DNA from 4 places in the Mesorhizobium sp. 113-3-3 genome. Region 1 is predicted to be linked to each of the others. Evidence: predicted binding sites of a transcription regulator. Region 1 holds the regulator's gene; each other region holds the start of a gene.
The links. The regulator PhoB, encoded in region 1, activates phosphate uptake and scavenging genes when phosphate is short. The targets are predictions, from matches to a motif close to TGTCATNNANCTGTCAT.
Positions count from the first base shown of each region.

Region 1 (4,834 bases):
CTTCTCGAAGCTCACCACGGTGGTGCGCTTCATCAACGACATTCTTCTGTCGGCGCCGTCGATCATCATCGGACTGTTCGTCTATGAGCTGATGGTGCGGCCGATGGGGCATTTCTCGGCGATCGCCGGTGCCGTGGCACTTGCCATCCTGGTCATCCCCGTCGTCGTGCGCACCACCGAGGACATGCTCAACCTGGTGCCGAACGCCTTGCGCGAAGCGGGCACCGCGATCGGCGCGCCGCGCTGGGTGGTCATCCGCTCGGTTGCCTATCGCGCCGCGCTTTCGGGCATCGTCACCGGCATATTGCTGGCGATCGCGCGCATCTCCGGCGAGACCGCACCGCTTCTTTTCACGGCGCTGAACAACCAGTTCTGGTCGAGCAATCTCAACGCGCCGATGGCCAGCCTGCCTGTCACCATCTTCCAGTTCGCTCTCAGTCCCTATGAGGAATGGCAGCAGCTGGCCTGGACCGGCGCACTCATCATCACATTGACGGTTCTCGCGCTCAGCATCTTTGCGCGCAGCCTGACCGGACGCAGAGAGGACAAATGAGCCAGATGTTGTCTCCAGACATGACGATCGCCGCCGAGGCGGTGACCAAGGCCAAGATCGAGGTCAAGAACCTCAACTTCTACTACGGCCAGTCGAAGGCGCTGAAGGACATCACGCTGTCGCTGCCCGAGCGCAGCGTCACCGCCTTCATCGGCCCTTCGGGTTGCGGAAAGTCGACGCTGCTGCGCGTCTTCAACCGCATCTACGAGCTCTATCCCAAGCAGACCGCCGAGGGCCAGGTGCTGCTCGACGGCCAGAACATTCTCGACCGCTCGCAGGATCTCAACCTGCTGCGCACCAAGATCGGCATGGTGTTCCAGAAGCCGACACCGTTCCCGATGTCGATCTACGAGAACATCGCTTTCGGCGTCAGGCTCTATGAGAAGATCAGCAAGGCCGAGATGGACGGCCGTGTCGAGCAGGCGCTGAAGCGCGCGGCGCTGTGGACCGAGGTCAAGGACAAGCTCAACGCCAGCGGCCTCAGCCTGTCGGGCGGCCAGCAGCAGCGGCTGTGCATCGCCCGCACCGTGGCGGTGAAGCCGGAAGTCATCCTGCTCGACGAGCCGGCCTCGGCGCTCGACCCGCTGTCGACCGCCAAGATCGAGGAACTGATCGACGAGCTGCAGGCCGACTACACGATCGTCATCGTCACCCACAACATGCAGCAGGCCGCGCGCGTGTCGAAGCAGACGGCCTTCATGTATCTGGGCGAACTGGTCGAATTCGACAAAACCGAGAAGATCTTCACGTCGCCTCGCGAGAAGCGCACGCAAGACTACATCACCGGCCGCTTCGGCTGATCGCACGCATACGAGGACCAGGATCATGGCCGAACACACAGTCGCAGCCTTCGACGAGGATCTCGGACAGATCAGCAGGCTGATCAGCGACATGGGCGATCTCGCCGGCTCGATGGTCGGCGGCGCCACCAAGGCGCTGCTGAATTCCGACAATGCGCTCGCCCAGCGCGTGGTCTCCGACGACGCCATCATGGATGCGCGCCAGCGCGAGCTCGACGACCGCGCCATCACGCTGATCGCCAAGCGCCAGCCTATGGCCGACGATCTGCGTCATGTCGTGGGCTCGATCCGCATGGCCGGCGATCTCGAACGCATCGGCGACCTTGCCAAGAACATTGCCAAGCGCGTCGGCACCGTCGGCCTCAGCTCCACGCCGCGCGACCTGTCGCATTCCATCGACGCCATGGCGCAGCTGGTGCTGATCCAGGTGCAGGGCGTGATCGAGGAATATGCGGCGCGCGATGCCGCCGCACTGGCGAAGCTGCGCGCCGACGACGAACGCATCGACGTCAAATACACCTCCGTCTTCCGCGAACTGCTGACCTATATGATGGAGGATCCGCGCAACATCACGGCCTGCACGCATCTGTTGTTCTGCGCCAAGAATCTCGAACGCATCGGCGACCATGTGACCAACATCGCCGAGAACGCGTACTATGTCCTGACCGGCACGCAACTGCCCGCCAACCGTCCAAAGCAGGACGAGACGGCGATGTCGGCGCCGGCGGCCTGAGCGCAGGGGTAACCAAGCGATGATCGCACCACGCATCATGGTGGTGGAGGACGAGGAGCCGCTCGGCGTGCTCCTCCGCTACAATCTGGAATCGGAAGGTTATCAGGTCGAGGTGGTGACACGCGGCGACGAAGCCGAAATCCGCCTGCAGGAGAACGTGCCCGACCTCCTGGTGCTCGACTGGATGGTGCCGGCGGTGTCCGGCATCGAACTCTGCCGGCGCCTGCGGATGCGGCCCGAGACCGAGCGGCTGCCGATCATCATGCTGACCGCGCGGGGCGAAGAAAGCGACCGTGTGCGTGGGCTGTCCACCGGCGCCGACGACTATCTGGTCAAGCCGTTCTCGACGCCGGAATTCATGGCTCGCGTCAAGGCGCTGCTGCGCCGCGCCAAGCCGGAAGTGCTGTCCAGCGTGCTCAAGGTCGGCGACATCGTGCTCGACCGCGAATCGCACCGGGTCTATCGCAAGAAGAGCGAGATCCGGCTCGGACCGACCGAATTCCGCCTGCTCGAATTCATGATGCGCCACCCCGGCCGCGTGTTCTCGCGCAGCCAACTGCTCGACAATGTCTGGGGCGAGACGATCTACATCGACGAACGCACTGTCGACGTGCATGTCGGCCGGCTGCGCAAGGCGGTCAACAATGGCCGCATGCCGGATGTCATCCGCACCATTCGCGGCGCTGGCTACGCGATCAGGGAAGATTGAAAGCGACCTGATTCAGGCGACGTTTTTCTTGGCGGCAAGGCCCGCTTTCGTTTGCACGCCCGGCGCGAAAATCTCCTGGTCGACGAAGGTCAGCGCGCGCATGGCACAGCCTTCGCGGATCAGCGGCAGCTCGTTCGGCTCGGTGTCGAAGGAGATCGATTTCGAGTGCTGGCCGCCAGCGGTCTGGGCGATCGCCTCGCGCAGTGCCGGCTCGATCAGGTCGAAGGCGGCGGCGCTGACGCCGACCATGGCGACGGGCGCGGGATCGATCAGCGCGAACAGGCTGCCGAGGCCGTAGCCAAGTGCCTCGCCGGCCTTGCGGTAGGCTTCGCGCTCGGGCCCGTCCCGTTCGCGTGCCGTGGCGGCCAATGCCCGCATCTGCGCGTCGCTGACATCGGCCACCGGCTCGGTGTCCTCGCTGAGCTGCCTGGCGTTGCGCCAGATGGCATAGTTGCCGGCATAAGCCTCGACGCAGCCACGGCGGCCGCAGCGGCAGAGCGCGCCGCCCGGCCGATGGATCATGTGGCCGAACTCGCCGCCCGAGGAATGGGTGCCGGTGAACAGCTCGCCCTTCAGCACCAGCCCCATGCCGATGCCGTGCGACAAAAGGATGGCGATGAAGTCGTCGCGGTAGCGCTCGGGATCGCGCCAGCGCAGCGCCACCGCCATCATGTTGCAGTCGTTTTCCATGGTGGCGGGGATGCCGAACTCGGCTTCGAGTATGTCGGCGAAGGCGATGTCGGTCTGCGGCGTGATCGGCGACCAGAGCATCGCCCGGGCTTCGGTGTCGGTGATGCCCTGGATCGCCAGCGCGATGCGGGCGACGCTGCGTACGTCGATGTCGGGATCCTCGAGCCGCCGTCGCACGATTGCCGTGCATTCGCCGATCAGCGCTTCGCGCGACATGGTCAGCGTGTCCAGCCGGCGCTGTTCCTCCGATATCACCTGGCCGGCATAGTCGATGACGGCGACGGAGAGGAAATTCAGCGACAGCACCACGGTCATGACAGCCGCGGCCTCCGGGTTGAGGCCAAGGCCGACCTGCGGCCTGCCGCGTTTGAGCGCGCCGGCCTCGCTCGGCTTGCCCTCGGCCAGGATGCCTTCACCGATCAGGTCGGAGGAAATCGCCGATATGGTCGAATGGCTGAGGCCGGTGGTCGCCGCGATCTCGGTGCGCGAAGGCCGGCCGGCCCGGCGCACGGCCGTGATCACCATGGCGCGGTTGCGCCGGCGCAGATCGTCGTGACGGATTCCGACCGACATGTTTTTCCATATCCTCCCGGTCGCCGCGGCTCCTCCGGTCCCTCGAACGCCGCGCGACACGGTCAAATACTGGCAGAAGCGGCCCGTCCTGTCATTTATTTATTCCGAGGCTCGAAAAAAATTCGGAAGGGCATCAAAATCCATCAGAATCGTTGTTGACAGCGTTCCGGTGTTAGACCAGTGTTTTTTCGAGGCTCGAAAAAATAGAGCCTCTGTGCCGGCCTTAGGGCCAGTTTGGTCGCGCCATACGCGGCGCAGGGAGGAATATTATGAAGAGATTCACAACCGCCATCCTGGCGGGTGTCGCCATGTCGCTGACGCTTGCGTCGGTCGCGCAGGCGAAGGACAAGGTCATCGGCGTTTCGTGGTCCAACTTCCAGGAAGAGCGCTGGAAGACCGACGAGGCCGCCATGAAGAAGGCCATCGAGGCCGCCGGCGACAAGTACATTTCCGCTGACGCGCAGTCCAATCCCGGAAAGCAGCTCACCGATGTCGAAAGCCTGATCTCGCAGGGCGCCAATTCGCTGATCATCCTGGCGCAGGATGCCTCGGCCATCGGCCCGGCCGTGCAGAAGGCGCTGGACGAAGGCATTCCGGTCGTCGGCTATGACCGCCTGATCGAGAACAAGGACGTCTTCTACCTGACCTTCGACAACAAGGAAGTCGGTCGCCTGCAGGCGAGCGCGGTGTTCAAGGCCAAGCCGGAAGGCAACTATGTCTTCATCAAGGGCTCGGGCGCCGATCCGAATGCCGACTTCCTGTTCGCGGGCTCGATG
Region 1 is NZ_AP023243.1:1,536,371-1,541,204, forward strand. It holds gene pstA (phosphate ABC transporter permease PstA) at 1-553, shown strand, start outside; gene pstB (phosphate ABC transporter ATP-binding protein PstB) at 550-1,353, shown strand; gene phoU (phosphate signaling complex protein PhoU) at 1,379-2,086, shown strand; gene phoB (phosphate regulon transcriptional regulator PhoB) at 2,106-2,795, shown strand; gene JG746_RS07440 (ROK family protein) at 2,808-4,058, opposite strand; gene xylF (D-xylose ABC transporter substrate-binding protein) at 4,328-4,834, shown strand, end outside.

Region 2 (4,834 bases), 3.4 Mb from region 1:
CAAGCAGCTCGGCCTGAAAGGCGGATGGAAAGACACCGGTTGGAAAGGCTGTGTCGAGGCGCGGCCCGGCACCTACAACATTTCAGACACGCCCCCCGATCCGTCGAAGCCCGACACGCTGTTCGTGCCCTATTTCGCCCCTGACGATCCGGAGCCGGCCGCCAAGCCTTCCGGCTCCTACGGCAATTCGGCCACCGGCTACAACAATTCCTATCTCGACGACACAATAGACGACGAGAAGCTCAAAGAGCCGGGCGTCAATGTGCTCGATATCGACCTGAGCGATCTAACTTCCGCCGTGGTCAACGCACTGACGCGCGGAGATTTGGAAAAGGTCGCCAAATATGTCGCGTCGACCAAAAAGATCGTCACCGAGACAAGCGGCGCCCTCACCGTTGGCCCCAACCGCGCCTGTCCCACTCCTGTCGTTCCGCTGACCGACGATTTCGACAAGTTGCGCAAGGCGGCGAGCCAGATGACGGAATGGAACGGCTCCGGCACCAACGTTTCGGAGGGCCTGTCGTGGGGCATGCGGGTGCTGTCGCCGGGCGCGCCCTATACCGACGGTGCGCCGTTCAAGACGGCAGGCGTCAGCAAGATCGTCATGCTGCTCACCGACGGCGAGAACGTGGTCTACGGGGCCAGCAATCAGCCGACCAAGTCCGACTATACATCCTATGGATATCTGGCCGATGGTCGCTTCGGGTCGGACAACCAGACGGCGGCGGCCCGCAATGTCGACGGCTGGACCAAGAGCGTGTGCACGCAGTTGAAGAACCAGGGCGTGCAGATCTACACCATGGTGCTGCAGTCCGACACCGCCGCCAATCGCACACTGTACAGTGCCTGCGCCTCGGACCCGAGCGGCTACTATGCGGTCAACGATCCGGCCAAGCTGCCGGATGTTTTCCAGCAGATCGCCAACAAGTTCTCGAGGCTGCAGCTGACCAACTAAGCTGCCTCTCACACGCACCTCCAAAGGATCGGACCCCCTCAGCTCGTGTGGGCGACGACCTTGTCGACCGTCTCGGGGAAGAAGTCGGGCGCCGCGTGGCGCTTGCCGAACATCATGTCGTACTGGATGAGCCGGAAATCGCGGATCGCCGGGTCGATCTCTTTCTGCCGCGACCAGTCGGGCGTGGCCTCGCCGGCCGGGGTCAGAAGCAGGTTGCGGTCGACCACGCGGTAGCGCTCCCGCATCTCGCCCAGGAAGCCCGTATAGTAGGGATGAGTGATGCCGGCGGCAGTCAGGATATGATAGGGCAGGAACGCCGGGCTCACCGTGCCGAGATCAGCGACCGGACCGGAACGGTTCGACCAGATGATCAGTGGCGTTTCGTGATGGTCGAGGGCGGCCTGCGGTGTCGGCTCCTTGCGCGGCGCGACATTGTCCTTCAGGAAGCCGGTCTCGACATAGACCGGCCCAAGCGGCGGCAAATGGTCGCCGAAGAAGGCGACGATCGTCGGCCGCTCCCGCTTCTTGGCCCATTCGATCAGCCGTTCAAGGCCGCGGTCCGCGTCGGCTGAACCTTCCGCATAGCTCAACAGCGAGTCGCGCGCCCACTGGCTGATCGGCGCCTGCACCGCGTGGGTCGGGTTGTAATAGCGGTTTGGCTCATAGGGGCCATGGTTCTGCAGGCTGACCGCGAAGAAGAACACCGGGTCGTCGCTGGCGTCGGCTTCGCGGATGATCTCGTCCGTCATCGCCGCATCCGATGCCAGCGGTCCGCGCTTTTCCATGGGCGGCAGCGTCTCTTCCGACCTGAAATCGTTGAAGCCGAAATCGGCGTAGACCGCGCCGCGGTTCCAGAACCAGTTGGTGCCGGGATGGATGGCGCGCGCCCTGTAGCCCTCGCTCTTCAGGAAGGTCGCCATGGAAGGCGTCGGCGTGCGCACATATTGCTGGTAGGGGATGCTGCCAGCCGGCAGGAAAGCGTTGGAAAAGCCGGTCAGCGCCTCGAATTCGATGTTGGCGGTCATGCCGCCGAATTCAGGCGAGAACATCGAACCGGAACGCAATGCCCGCACGGTGGGAATGGGATCCGGCGTGATGGTGACGCCGGGCAGCCTGTTCGGATCCCAGAAGGATTCGCTCATGACGATAATGATGTCGGGCTTTTCATCGGGCACCGATGCCGTCATCTGCGGCCGCTCGATCGCCGCGATCGCCTTGTCCGTATAGCCAGGCGGTGCCGAGACATGCGCCATTGGCACGTTGAGCGCGAAGGCGAGCGCAAAGCCGTTGGAGGCGTAGTTTTCCTTCTGGTCCCACATGATCGGGATGATCTGCAGCCGGTCCCTGGTCCAGGAGAAGGTGGCATAGTCCATGATCGAGACGAAGAAGGCGAGCAGCGGCACCGCCAGCGTCAGCCGCGCAAGGCGGCCCTTGTGGCTGAGCGCTGGAACCTTGCGGCGCCAGAGCCGCCAGCCATAGACGAGCAGCGACAGCCCGGCGACGATGCCGGCGACCATGGCGAGCGCGGTCATCGGTCGGTCGCGCACCAGAAGCGGCAGCAGGGCGACGATCTGGCGGGCGTAGAGAAAGTCAGTCGGGTAGAGCGGATCGCCGAGATAATGCGATTTCTGATGGCCGACAAAGGCCAGCGACAGCGTCAATGGCGCGACGATCATCAGGCTCTGATGACTGCGGCCGAGCACAGCGTCGAGGCCAATCAGGATCAGCGCGAAGACGACGATGGTGGTCCAGCCCGGCTTGAGCGGCTGAAGGAAGAAGGAGACCGTGCCGGCAAAGTCGCCGCGCACGATCAGTTCGATGGCGAACACCAGGATGGTCGAGATCGCAAGGCTGATCAGCCCGTAACGGACGACCGGCCATGCCCGGCCCGGCAGATAGCCGGTGGACGGATCATCTTCCAGAAATTGAGGCGCGGCTTTACCCGCGCGTTTCGAACTCTTTGCCACTTTAACTTCCCACCCAGCGACAACCCAAGTCACGCGATTGTCATATAATTGTCACGCAAAGCTAGCGCCTGTAGCGGAAATAAGAAGAGCCAGCGAACGATTCGTGAGCGGTTTTCATCAGGAGTGATCGCCAAAAAGCCTTTTGGAACAGGCACTCGGCGCACGGTTCGGAGCCGGGGTAGGGTTGACCCGGGCTTGACTTGGCGGCCTGCCTTGCGCCACAGGCAGGGAAAATTCGTGTTATCAGGCAAGTAAAACCAGTCTTCGGGAGCCCTCGCATGGCCGTCGCATTCACCTTTCCGGGACAAGGCAGCCAGGCTGTCGGCATGGGCAAGGATCTCGCCGACGCCTTTCCCGAGGCGCGCAGGGTCTTCCAGGAAGTCGACGACGCGCTCGGCGAAAACCTGTCGAAGCTGATCTGGGAAGGTCCCGAAGAGACCTTGACGCTGACGGCCAACGCGCAGCCGGCGCTGATGGCGGTTTCGCTGGCGGCGATCAGGGCGCTGGAATCGCGCGGTTTCTCGCTGAAGGACAAGGTCGCCTATGTCGCCGGCCATTCGCTGGGCGAATATTCGGCCCTTGCCGCAGCCGGTTTTGTGTCCGTCGCCGATGCCGCGCGGCTGCTGCGCATCCGCGGCAACGCCATGCAGGCGGCGGTGCCGGCCGGCGAGGGCGCCATGGCGGCCATCATCGGGCTGGAGCAGGCGGATGTCGAAGCCGCTTGCGCCGAGGCCGCGCAAGGGTCCGGCAAGGTCTGCCAGATCGCCAACGACAATGGCGGCGGCCAGCTGGTCATATCCGGCGCCAAGGCGGCGGTCGAGCTGGCTGCCAAATTGTGCACCGAAAAGGGCGCCAAGCGGGCGCTGATGCTGCAGGTCTCGGCGCCCTTCCATTCGGCGCTGATGGCACCGGCGGCCAATGTCATGCGCGAGGCGCTCGCCGGTGTGACGAAGCATGCGCCGGTGGTGCCGGTGGTGTCCAACGTCACGGTGACCCCGACCAGCGATCCCGACGAGATCGCCCGGCGCCTGGTCGAGCAGATCACCGGCCGCGTGCGCTGGCGCGAAACGGTGGAATGGTTCGGCGCCAACGGCGTTGCGACACTTTACGAGATCGGCGCCGGCAAGGTGCTGTCCGGCCTTGCACGGCGCATCAACCGCGACATTGCGACGGCAGCCGTCGGCGCACCGGCCGATGTCGAGGCCGCACTGGCCGCTCTTGCATAATCCACTGGCGATTTGACCCCACCCGTGTGAAGGGTGTTTTCTCAGATCAGGAGACGAAAATGTTCGAACTGACCGGCCGCAAGGCGCTCGTCACCGGCGCATCCGGAGGCATCGGCGAGGCGATCGCCCGCGTGCTGCATGCGCAAGGCGCCATTGTCGGCCTGCACGGCACCCGCATCGAGAAACTGGAAACCTTGGCGGGCGAACTCGGCGACCGGGTCAAGCTGTTCCCGGCCAATCTGTCGAACCGCGACGAGGTCAAGGCGCTTGGCCAGAAGGCGGAGGCCGAGCTCGAAGGCGTCGACATCCTGGTCAACAATGCCGGCATCACCAAGGACGGCCTGTTCGTGCGCATGTCGGACGCCGATTGGGACTCCGTCCTCGAGGTCAATCTGACCGCTGTTTTCCGGCTGACGCGCGAACTCACCCATCCGATGATGCGCCGCCGCCATGGCCGCATCATCAACATCACCTCGGTGGTTGGCGTGACCGGCAATCCCGGCCAGACCAATTACTGCGCCTCCAAGGCCGGCATGATCGGCTTCTCCAAATCGCTGGCGCAGGAGATCGCCACCCGCAACATCACCGTCAACTGCGTTGCTCCGGGCTTCATCGAATCGGCCATGACCGACAAGCTCAACGACAAGCAGAAGGAGGCGATCATGGCGGCGATTCCGACGCGCCGC
Region 2 is NZ_AP023243.1:4,941,334-4,946,167, reverse strand. It holds gene JG746_RS24400 (pilus assembly protein) at 1-955, shown strand, start outside; gene JG746_RS24395 (LTA synthase family protein) at 994-2,922, opposite strand; gene fabD (ACP S-malonyltransferase) at 3,201-4,148, shown strand; gene fabG (3-oxoacyl-[acyl-carrier-protein] reductase) at 4,208-4,834, shown strand, end outside.
Region 2: a site for PhoB is predicted at 2,961-2,977, ahead of JG746_RS24395 (LTA synthase family protein). Genes of this name have one in related genera too.

Region 3 (4,834 bases), 310 kb from region 1:
GCGATGATGGCGGCGATCGGGCCGATGGAGACGATGGCCGCGAACAAGCCGGCAATGACGATCTCGGGGAAGGCCCGCAGGAGTTCCATGAGGCGCTTGACGATGAGCCTGAGCGCCGGGTGGGGCGTCAGGTTGCGCGCGGCGATGAAAGAAAAGGGCACCGCGAAGACGAAGCCGATGAAGGTCGAGACCAGCGCAACGTTCACCGTGGTCAGCATCAGCTCGAAATATTCGGGGATGTAAAAACCACCCCAGACATAAACGCGCCCGAGCGGGAAGTTGTATTCCTGGGTGCCGGTGTCATGCGGCGAGGCAATGTCGAACAGCGCCCGCCAGACGTCGTTCCAGTCCTTGGGGACCAGCCAGCTCAGGAAATCCAGAATATGCGGCAGCCGGTCGAAGAAGTGCCCGGCATTGGCTTCGTCGGCGAACCACATGCTGGCGAACATCGCGGCCAGCAGCAGGCCGACGCCGAGCACGGTATAGAACCGGCGCAGCGACGTCTGGCGTCGCCAGGCATCGGCCATCGGGTGGGTGGCGCCGGAGGCGGCTGTCAATGAGGGGGCTGTCACGGAAAGGGTCATGATCGGAGATGCAAAAAGGGCGGTGTTTCTTGAACACCGCCCTTTCCGATTTCGCCGTTAGCCGCCGATGGCTGCCTTACGGGCTTCGACGATGACGTTGTAGAAGTCCGGCTTCACCGGAACGTAGCCGGTGAAATCGCCACCTTCCACGCCCTCGAAGCAAGCCTTGTCCTTCTTCGGCAGATCGGTGAAGAAGGCGGCGAGTTTGGCGGTCATCTCGTCGCCCAGCGCGGTGCGCACGACCAGCGGGCCGTTCGGGATCAGGCCCGAGCGCCAGACTTCGACGAAGTCGTTCGGGTCCGCGGCGCCCTTGGCGACGACCTTGTGGAAGGAGCCGGAGGTGAAGCCGTTCTTGAAGTCGCCGATGCCGGAGGAATCGTCGACTGCGACATCGACCTTGCCGTCGCGCACGGCCAGGATGTTGTTCTCATGGCCGCCATTGAACTGGGTCGAGGCGAAGAAGGTTTCGTTCGAGGCGCCGGTTTCCTTCGGAATCTGGGTCAGCGGGATCAGGTAGCCCGAGGTCGAATCCGGATCGGCATAGCCGAGCTTCTTGCCCTTGGCCGACTTGATGTCGGTGATGCCCGAGGTCTTCAGTGCCAGGCCGATCGAATAGTAACCGGTGGAACCGTCGGTCTGCTTGGTGGTGAGGATCGGGGTCACCGCCTTGGGATCCTTGAGATAGACGCTGGCATAGCCGGAGGCGCCGAGTTCGGCGAAGTCGAGCGTGCCGCCGAGCAGGCCCTGGATAACGCCGTCATAGTCGGCCGCGGGGAACAGCGAGACCTTCTCGAAGCCGAATTCGGTCTTCAGATGGTCGGCAAGGCACTGGTAGTTGCGCAGCCGGTCGGTCTCGTTTTCACCGCCCAGAATGCCGACGCGGAATTCCTTCAGATCGGCGGCGTGGGCCATGCTGGTCGCCATGGCGAGCACCGAAACGGCGCTGAAAACCATCTTCCTGAACATTTGATGTCTCTCCTGTAAGTTCCGGCCCCGCGCCGGCAGCGTTCTTGATTTTGACAGGTGCCCTTGACGCGGGCTGGCGATCCCAACTGCTCTCAGTAACCCGGGAATGCGGGTTCGAGCGGTCCGGCGGATGCTGCGATCTTCTGCTTGAAGGCAACGCTGGTGGAGGTAATGGCCTCCGATATCTCCGCGCCATTGCTGTCGGCGCCGTAGACGAGGCGCACCGCCTCACGGTTGAGCTCTTCGGGCGGGCCGTCGAAGACGACCTTGCCGGCGGCCATGCCGATGATGCGGCTGCAATAGGCGCGCGCGGTGTCGAGCGTGTGCAGATTGGTGACGACGGTGATGCCCTCGCGCAGATTGATGTCCTGCAGCGAATCCATCACCACCTTGGCGTTGAGCGGGTCGAGCGAGGCGATCGGCTCGTCGGCGAGGATCACCTTGGGCTGCTGCATCAAAGCGCGGGCGATGGCGACGCGCTGCTGCTGTCCGCCGGAAAGGGTGCCGGCGGGCTGAAGTGCCGTGCGGGCTATGTCGAGCCGCTCGAGCGCTGCGACCGCCTCGGCGCATTCGGCGCGCGAGAACATGCCGAGAAGGTTGGACAGTGTCGAACGGTGGTTCAATTTGCCGAGCAGCACGTTGGTCAGCACGTCGAGGCGCGGCACCAGGTTGAACTGCTGGAAGATCATGGCGCAGTCGCGCTGCCATCGCCGCAGCGGCGAGCCGCGCAGCTGGGAGACCTCGGCGCCGTCAAAAAAAATCGACCCTTGGCTGGGGTCGACAAGACGGTTGATCATGCGAAGAAGGGTCGATTTGCCAGCGCCCGAACGGCCGATGACGCCAACCATCTGACCCTGCGGGATCGAGATGTTGACGTCGCTGACGGCGGTGTTCTTGCCAAATCGTCGGCTGACGCCGCGGATTTCGAGTGTGGCAGAGCTTGCTGACATGAGCAGGTTCCAGTCCCGACCTTGTTGATCGTCAGGCACTCGCCTAGCGCAGCCACATGAACCTGCCGTGTCGCCAGCATGTCAGTTTTGTTACGCTCCACAGGCGCGGTGAGTGAAGCGCGTCGCGCTGAAACGAATTCATGCGACGCGCTTCAGGTCTTTGTTCTTGTGCATGTCGTTCTCCCAAAACCGAGGTCACTTTCGGGCGACATGCACCGGCGCCTGGCTGGCGATCAGCCGAGCACCAGCAATTCCTCGAAATGCTTCATGTCGCGGAAAGCGCAGAAGGCGGGCGCCTTGATCTCGATTATCGGAGCCTGTCTTGCGAAAAGCGCCAGGCAGTCGCCGAACAGCGCCTGCCACGCTGCGACACGGTCGTCGGCAAGACGCTGGATCTGGTAGGCGAAGGTGATGTGGAAGACGTAGGTGTCGTGGTCGGGGTGCCGGTAGCCGAACCGCACCGCCAGCGCATCGCGCCATTGACGCATGATGCGCACGTCCTCGTCCGTTGCACCGGCAACGGTAAGACCGGTCGGCACGATTTCAACCACCTTGATGTTGAACGGGCCGAAGCCTCTGAACCCCTTCAAGCGTTCCAGATAGAGGCGGGTCATGGCGTCGATGCTGGTGTCGAGCGGCACGTCCTGCGGCCAGAAGGGCAAGCGGCGGCGATATTCTATGATGCCCTGGAACAGCGTCATGTGCAGGCTGGAGGCGGGCGTGAAGGCGAGCCGGTCGGCGTCGGGCATGGCGAGCATGCGCTCGCGGACCTCCAGAACCACCGCTTCGGAGGGCGATCCGCTGACGAGATGGCTGACGACGGTGTTACCCGGTTCGGTCAGGAAATTGCCCGCCGTGTCGTAGCGCGTGCCGAGATGCAACGGGGGCATCGGATTGGAGCCGGCAAAGAATCCGGCGAGCGAGGGTCTGATGGTGTCGAGCATGGCGATCTCCTTGGGGGAGATGGCGTCCTGTCCGAGTCCTGTGTCAGGGATATGAACAGGCTCTCTTATAACGATGATGTGAGGACCTATCCCTCGTATTTCTCCAGGAAGGCTTCGGCTGACAGCTCGCGAAAATCATCGAGCGAGGCGCGCAGCCTGGCGTGGTCCCAGTCCCACCAGGCAAGCGCCTGGTAGCGTTCGGCGGTGCGGCGGTCGAAGCGTTCGCGGATCGGTTTGGCCGGCACGCCGGCGACGATGGTGTAGGGCGCGACATCCTTCGAGACGACCGCGCCGGCGCCGACCGCCGCGCCATCGCCGACGCTGACGCCGGGCAGGACGGTCGAGCCGTGGCCGAGCCAGGTGTCGTGGCCGATGGTGACCCGCTTGGCGCGGCGCTGGGCAAAGAACGCGCTCTCGTGCTCGGCGTCGTCCCAATAGTCCGAGGCGCGGTAGGTGAAGTGGTGCAGCGTCGGCCGCCAGGTCGGGTGGTTGGTGGCGTTGAGGCGCACGCTTGCGGCGATGTTGGCAAACTTGCCAATCGTCGCGCACCAGACCGAGCAATCCTGCATCATGTAGGAATAGTCGCCGAGTTCAGATTCCGAAACCCGGCTGCGGTCGGCGATCTCGGTCCAGCGGCCGAGCGTCGAATTGTGCACCTCCGCCGTCGGGTGGATCAGCGGCGTCTCCGACAATTTCCTGGTCATGCAGCGAGCTTTCCCGGAGCAAAAGCGGTGACGTCGATGATGCGGTCGGCCACCGCCTCGCGCACGTCGTGGTCGTGGAAGATGCCGAGCAGGGCAACGCCTGCCGCCTTCTTGGCGGCGATGAGTGCGATCACCACGTCGCGGTTGGTGGCGTCGAGCGAGGCGGTCGGTTCGTCGAGCAGCAGGATGGGGTGCTCGGTGATGAAGCCGCGCGCGATGTTGACGCGCTGCTGTTCGCCGCCGGAGAAAGTCGCCGGCGGCAGCGCCCAGAGTTTCTCCGGCAGGTTCAACTGTGCCAGCAGGGCGCGTGCCTTGCCGCGTGCAACCTCGCGCTCCTCGCCGCGTTCGATCAGCGGTTCGGCGACGACGTCGAGCGCCGAAACGCGCGGCACGGTGCGCAGGAACTGGCTGACATAGCCGATCGTTTGCCGGCGAACGGCGAGCACGGTGCGCGGGCTGGCAAGGGCGAGATCGATCAGTCCATCCTCGTGCCTGACGATGATCTGGCCTTCGTCGACGGCGTAGTTGCCGTAGAGCATCTTCAGGATCGAGCTCTTGCCGGCACCGGACGGGCCGCCGAGCACGGTGCATTCGCCGGCCTTGATCGAGAACGAGACACCGGCGACGACCGGCAGCTTGATGCCGTCGCGCAGATGCATGGTGAAGCTCTTGGCGACGTCGGAAAC
Region 3 is NZ_AP023243.1:1,850,911-1,855,744, forward strand. It holds gene phnE (phosphonate ABC transporter, permease protein PhnE) at 1-584, opposite strand, end outside; gene phnD (phosphonate ABC transporter substrate-binding protein) at 642-1,550, opposite strand; gene phnC (phosphonate ABC transporter ATP-binding protein) at 1,643-2,500, opposite strand; gene JG746_RS08995 (DUF1868 domain-containing protein) at 2,734-3,444, opposite strand; gene JG746_RS09000 (DapH/DapD/GlmU-related protein) at 3,531-4,148, opposite strand; gene phnL (phosphonate C-P lyase system protein PhnL) at 4,145-4,834, opposite strand, start outside.
Region 3: a site for PhoB is predicted at 2,579-2,595, ahead of phnC (phosphonate ABC transporter ATP-binding protein). Genes of this name have one in related genera too.

Region 4 (4,834 bases), 810 kb from region 1:
GGAAGGCGCGCGCATTGCCGAGCAGCGTGGTGATGTCGCGAAACAGGATGCCGGGCCTGGGATAGTCCGGGATGGTGCGGATCGACGCCAGCAGCGTGTCTTCGAGCGAAGGTTTCATGAAGTGGCTCCGGATGATCCAGCTGACAGGTTTGCAACGGCGCGGGAGACCGATCGTAACCCGGCGCGACCGACAACGGCTAGCGCGATGTGGCGGCCGAGACAAGCGCATCCGGCAAAGGGTTGGCCTGGCCGGCGCCACGATCGTCCGCGCCGATGCTGTGCCGGTTACCGGAAGCGCAGGTTCTCGCGTGACAATTGTCCGATCGAACTGCAGCCCATCAGCTTCATGCCGCGTTCGATCTCGACGCGCATCTGTTCAAGCGCCCGTTCGACACCCGGCTGGCCGGCCGCCGCCAGCGGGAACAGATAGTAGCGGCCAAGGCCCACCGCCTTGGCACCGAGCGACAGCGCCTTCAACACATGGGTGCCACGCTGGACGCCGCCGTCCATGATGACGTCGATGCGGTCGCCGACGGCATCGACGATCTCGGCCAACTGGTCGAATGCCGCCCGCGAACCGTCCAGCTGACGCCCGCCATGGTTGGAAAGCACGATGCCGCTGCAGCCGATCTCGACGGCGCGTTTGGCGTCCTCGACCGACATGACGCCTTTGAGGCAGAACGGCCCCGACCACTGCCTGACCATCTCGGCGACATCGTCCCAGGTCATCGACGGATCGAGCATTTCGGTGAAATAGCGGCTGATCGACATCGTGCCGCCGCCCATGTCCACATGCTCGTCGAGCTGCGGCAGCTTGAACCCCTCATGCGTGAAATAATTGATCGCCCAGGCCGGCTTGAGCGCGAACTGCGCCATTCCCGCAAGGTTGAGCTTGAAGGGAATGGCAAAGCCGGTGCGCTTGTCGCGCTCGCGGTTTCCCCCCGTGATGCTGTCGACGGTCAGCATCATCACCTCGACGCCAACCTGCTTCGCCCGCTGCATCATCGCCCGGTTGAGGCCGCGATCCCGGTGGAAATAGAACTGGTAGACCTGTGGACTGCTGCTGATCCCGCGCGCCTCCTCGAGGCTGACGGTGCCCAGCGAGGAGACCCCGAACATGGTGCCGTATTTGGCGGCGGCCTTCGCCACGGCGCGCTCGCCCTGATGATGGAAAAGCCGCTGCAGGGCGGTCGGCGAGCAGTAGAACGGCATGGCCAGCTTTTGCCCCATCACCGTCACCGACATGTCGATCTCGCTTACCCCACGCAGCACGTTGGGAACGAGATCGCAGGTCTCGAAGCTTTCGGTGTTGCGGCGATAGGTGACCTCATCGTCGGCCGCACCGTCGATGTAGTTGAAGATCGGCCCCGGCAGCCTTCGCCGCGCCATGCGGCGGAAATCGGAAAAGTTATGACAGTCGTTGAGCCGCATCATCGATTTCCCAGGCCATGGCGGGCCAGCCTTTGCCGCCCTTCGATGCGTCGAATATCAATCCGATGCCGCCATGCCAACGGACTAATTGCTGAACCCCGCCGGGCATGGCCGTGAAAAGAAAAAGGGGCGCCTGGAGCGCCCCTCGCATCGAAGCCGGCTGCCGGCGAAGATTACATGCCGAGATCGGAACGAAGCTCGGCCCTGGCCACTTCGTATTCGGCCTTGAAGTCGTCCCGGTTGAGCAGGACAGCGGCAATGACGCTGCCGGAAATCTTGCCCATCTCGACATCGGACGCATAGTGGATGCCGCCAACCTCACGATTGTGGTCGTATTCGGCCGCACGCGCCATGATCTTGGCGCGCTTCTCCGGAACCATGTCGGCCAGGATGATGCCCATCATGGTGCCGACCGTGGCGTGGCCGGACGGCCAGGAGCCGGAGCTCGACAGCTTGACCACCGGCTTGACGAGGTCGCTGAGCTGATGCGGACGCGGGCGCTTCCAGACATCCTTGGCCGGATCGACGACAGCGCCTTCGGTCTCGACCACGCGGTCGAAGAAGGCGCTGAACTTCGGCAGCTTGTCCTTGGTGAAATTCGGCCCCATGACGTTTGCAAAGCGCCAGACATTCTCTTCGGAGTCGGCAACGGCGCTGGCAATCATCTCGGGCGTGCGCGTCACCTGCAGCGTCAGCACCGCGCCGAGTTCGGCCTTGGTCTGCGCCGAATCGTTTGCCGGCGGCGGCGGCAGGATCATCGTCAGGTCGATGTCCTTGTTGGTGACGAAGGGCTTTGCGTCTTCGGCCTGGGCGGCCGAGCCGATGACCAGCAACAGCAGACCAGCAGTCAGCGATGCGTATTTCTTCATGGGTGCGATCCTTTGGTGGGAATGACGCAGGATCGCTGTTGGCGGTGACGGCCATGTGACACAGCCTGTCGCCTGAAATGCAAAAAGGCGCCTTTCGGCGCCTTTTGTGGTCGGTTGGGCGCGCTGCTTAGTGCGCGACGCCTTCCCACACCTTGCGCTTGGTGAGGTAGACCAGCGCCCCGAAGAGCAGCAGGAACACCAGCACGCGGAAGCCCATCTTCTTGCGGTCTTCCATGTGCGGCTCGGCGGCCCAGGTCAGGAAGGCAGCCACGTCGCGGGAATACTGGTCGACGGTCTGCGGCGAACCGTCATCATAGGTCACCTGGCCGTCGGAGAGGGGCTTGGGCATCTTCAGCGACACGCCGGACATGAAGTACGGGTTGTAGTGTGTGCCTTCCGGGATGACCATTCCGGCCGGCGGTGTCTGGTCGTAGCCGGTCAGCAGCGAATGGATGTAGTCGGGGCCGCCCGCGTCATACTGGGTGAAGATATCGAAGACGAACTGCGGGAAGCCGCGCTCGACGCCACGCGCCTTGGCCAGCAGCGACATGTCGGGCGGAGCCGCGCCACCATTGGAGGCGGCCGCGGCCTCCTCATTGGCGAACGGCGCCGGGAAGTGGTCGGACGGCTTGCCGGGACGGTCGAACATGTCGCCGGCGTCGTTGGGACCGTCATGGATGGTGTATTCGGCGGCCAGCGTCTTGATCTGGGCTTCGTTGTAGCCGAGGTCCGACAGGGTGCGGAACGCCACCAGGTTCATCGAATGGCAGGCCGAGCAGACTTCCTTGTAGACCTTCAGGCCACGCTGCAGCTGCGCCTTGTCATAAGTGCCGAACGGGCCGGTGAAGCTCCAGTTCATTTCCTTCGGTTCGTTGATCGGGAAATGCGTGGGCGCCGCCGCGTTGTGCGCCTCTTCGGCCGCGAACGCTGCGGTGCCGGCGGCCACGAGGCCGACCAGCGCCAGCGAGGTGAGAATCTTTTTCATGCCAAATCCCCTTAGATTCTCTACCGCTCAGCCCTTGGTCTCTGGCGCGGCCGTGGCGCCCGCCGGATGCCCGCTGCCACCCTTGTTCTTTTCGAGCACCGCTTCGGTGATCGAGTTCGGCAGCCTGCGCGGTGTCTCGATCAGGCCAAGCACCGGCAGCGCGATCAGGAAGAAGGCGAAGTAGAACAGCGTCGCCATCTGCGCCATGAACACATAGCTGCCTTCCGCCGGCTGCGAGCCCAGCCAGCCGAGCAGGATGGCGTCGGCCACGAACAGCCAGAAGAACAGCTTGTACCAGGGCCGGTAGACCGCCGAGCGCACCTTGGACGTGTCGAGCCACGGCACCAGGAACAGCATGACGATGGCGCCGAACATGCACAGCACGCCGCCGAGCTTGGAATTGATCGGCCCGATGTTGAAGGTGATGGCGCGCAGGATCGCGTAGAACGGCAGGAAATACCATTCCGGAACGATATGGGCCGGGGTCTTCAGCGGGTTGGCGACCGTGTAATTGTCCGGATGGCCGAGATAGTTCGGCAGGTAGAAGACGAAATAGGCGAAGAAGAACAGGAACACGATCATGCCGAACGCGTCCTTGATGGTCGCGTAGGGCGTGAAGGCGACGGTGTCGGTCTTCGACTTGACCTCGATGCCGGTAGGGTTCGACTGGCCCACCACATGCAGCGCCCAGACGTGGAGCACGACGACGCCGGCAATCATGAACGGCAAGAGGTAGTGCAGCGCGAAGAAGCGGTTCAGCGTCGGATTATCGACGGCGAAGCCGCCGAGCAGCAGTTGCTGGATCCAGTCGCCGACCAGCGGGATGGCGCTGAAGAAGCCGGTGATGACGGTGGCGCCCCAGAAGCTCATCTGCCCCCACGGCAGCACATAGCCCATGAAGCCGGTCGCCATCATCAGCAGGTAGATGATGCAGCCGAGGATCCACAGCAGCTCGCGCGGCGCCTTGTAGGAGCCGTAGTAGAGGCCACGGAAGATGTGGATGTAGACGGCGACGAAGAAGAACGAGGCGCCGTTGGCGTGCATGTAGCGCAACAGCCAGCCGGAATTGACGTCACGCATGATCTTTTCGACGGAGCCGAAGGCGAGATTGGTGTCGGCAGTATAGTGCATGGCCAGCACGATGCCGGTCAGTATCTGCGCCACCAGCATGATCGCCAGGATGCCGCCGAAGGTCCAGGCATAGTTGAGGTTGCGCGGCACCGGATAGGCGATGAAGCTGTCGTAAACCAGCCGCGGCAGCGGCATGCGGGCGTCGAACCAGCGTTCGATACCGGTCTTGGGCGTATAGGTCGAGTGTCCCTCGCTCATCGAAATATCCCCTGCCTCAACCGATAAGGATCTTGGTATCGGAAATGAATTTGAATACCGGCACAGCCATGTTCTCGGGCGCCGGGCCTTTGCGGATGCGGCCGGCGGTGTCGTACTGCGAACCATGGCACGGGCAGAACCAGCCGCCGAAATCGCCTTCCTGGCCGAGCGGGATGCAGCCCAGATGCGTGCAGACCTGAACCATCACCATCCAGGCTTC
Region 4 is NZ_AP023243.1:2,350,997-2,355,830, reverse strand. It holds gene JG746_RS11385 (adenine phosphoribosyltransferase) at 1-118, opposite strand, end outside; gene JG746_RS11380 (alpha-hydroxy acid oxidase) at 286-1,431, opposite strand; gene JG746_RS11375 (acid phosphatase) at 1,605-2,300, opposite strand; gene JG746_RS11370 (cytochrome c1) at 2,428-3,285, opposite strand; gene JG746_RS11365 (cytochrome b) at 3,313-4,614, opposite strand; gene petA (ubiquinol-cytochrome c reductase iron-sulfur subunit) at 4,631-4,834, opposite strand, start outside.
Region 4: a site for PhoB is predicted at 2,345-2,361, ahead of JG746_RS11375 (acid phosphatase). Genes of this name have one in related genera too.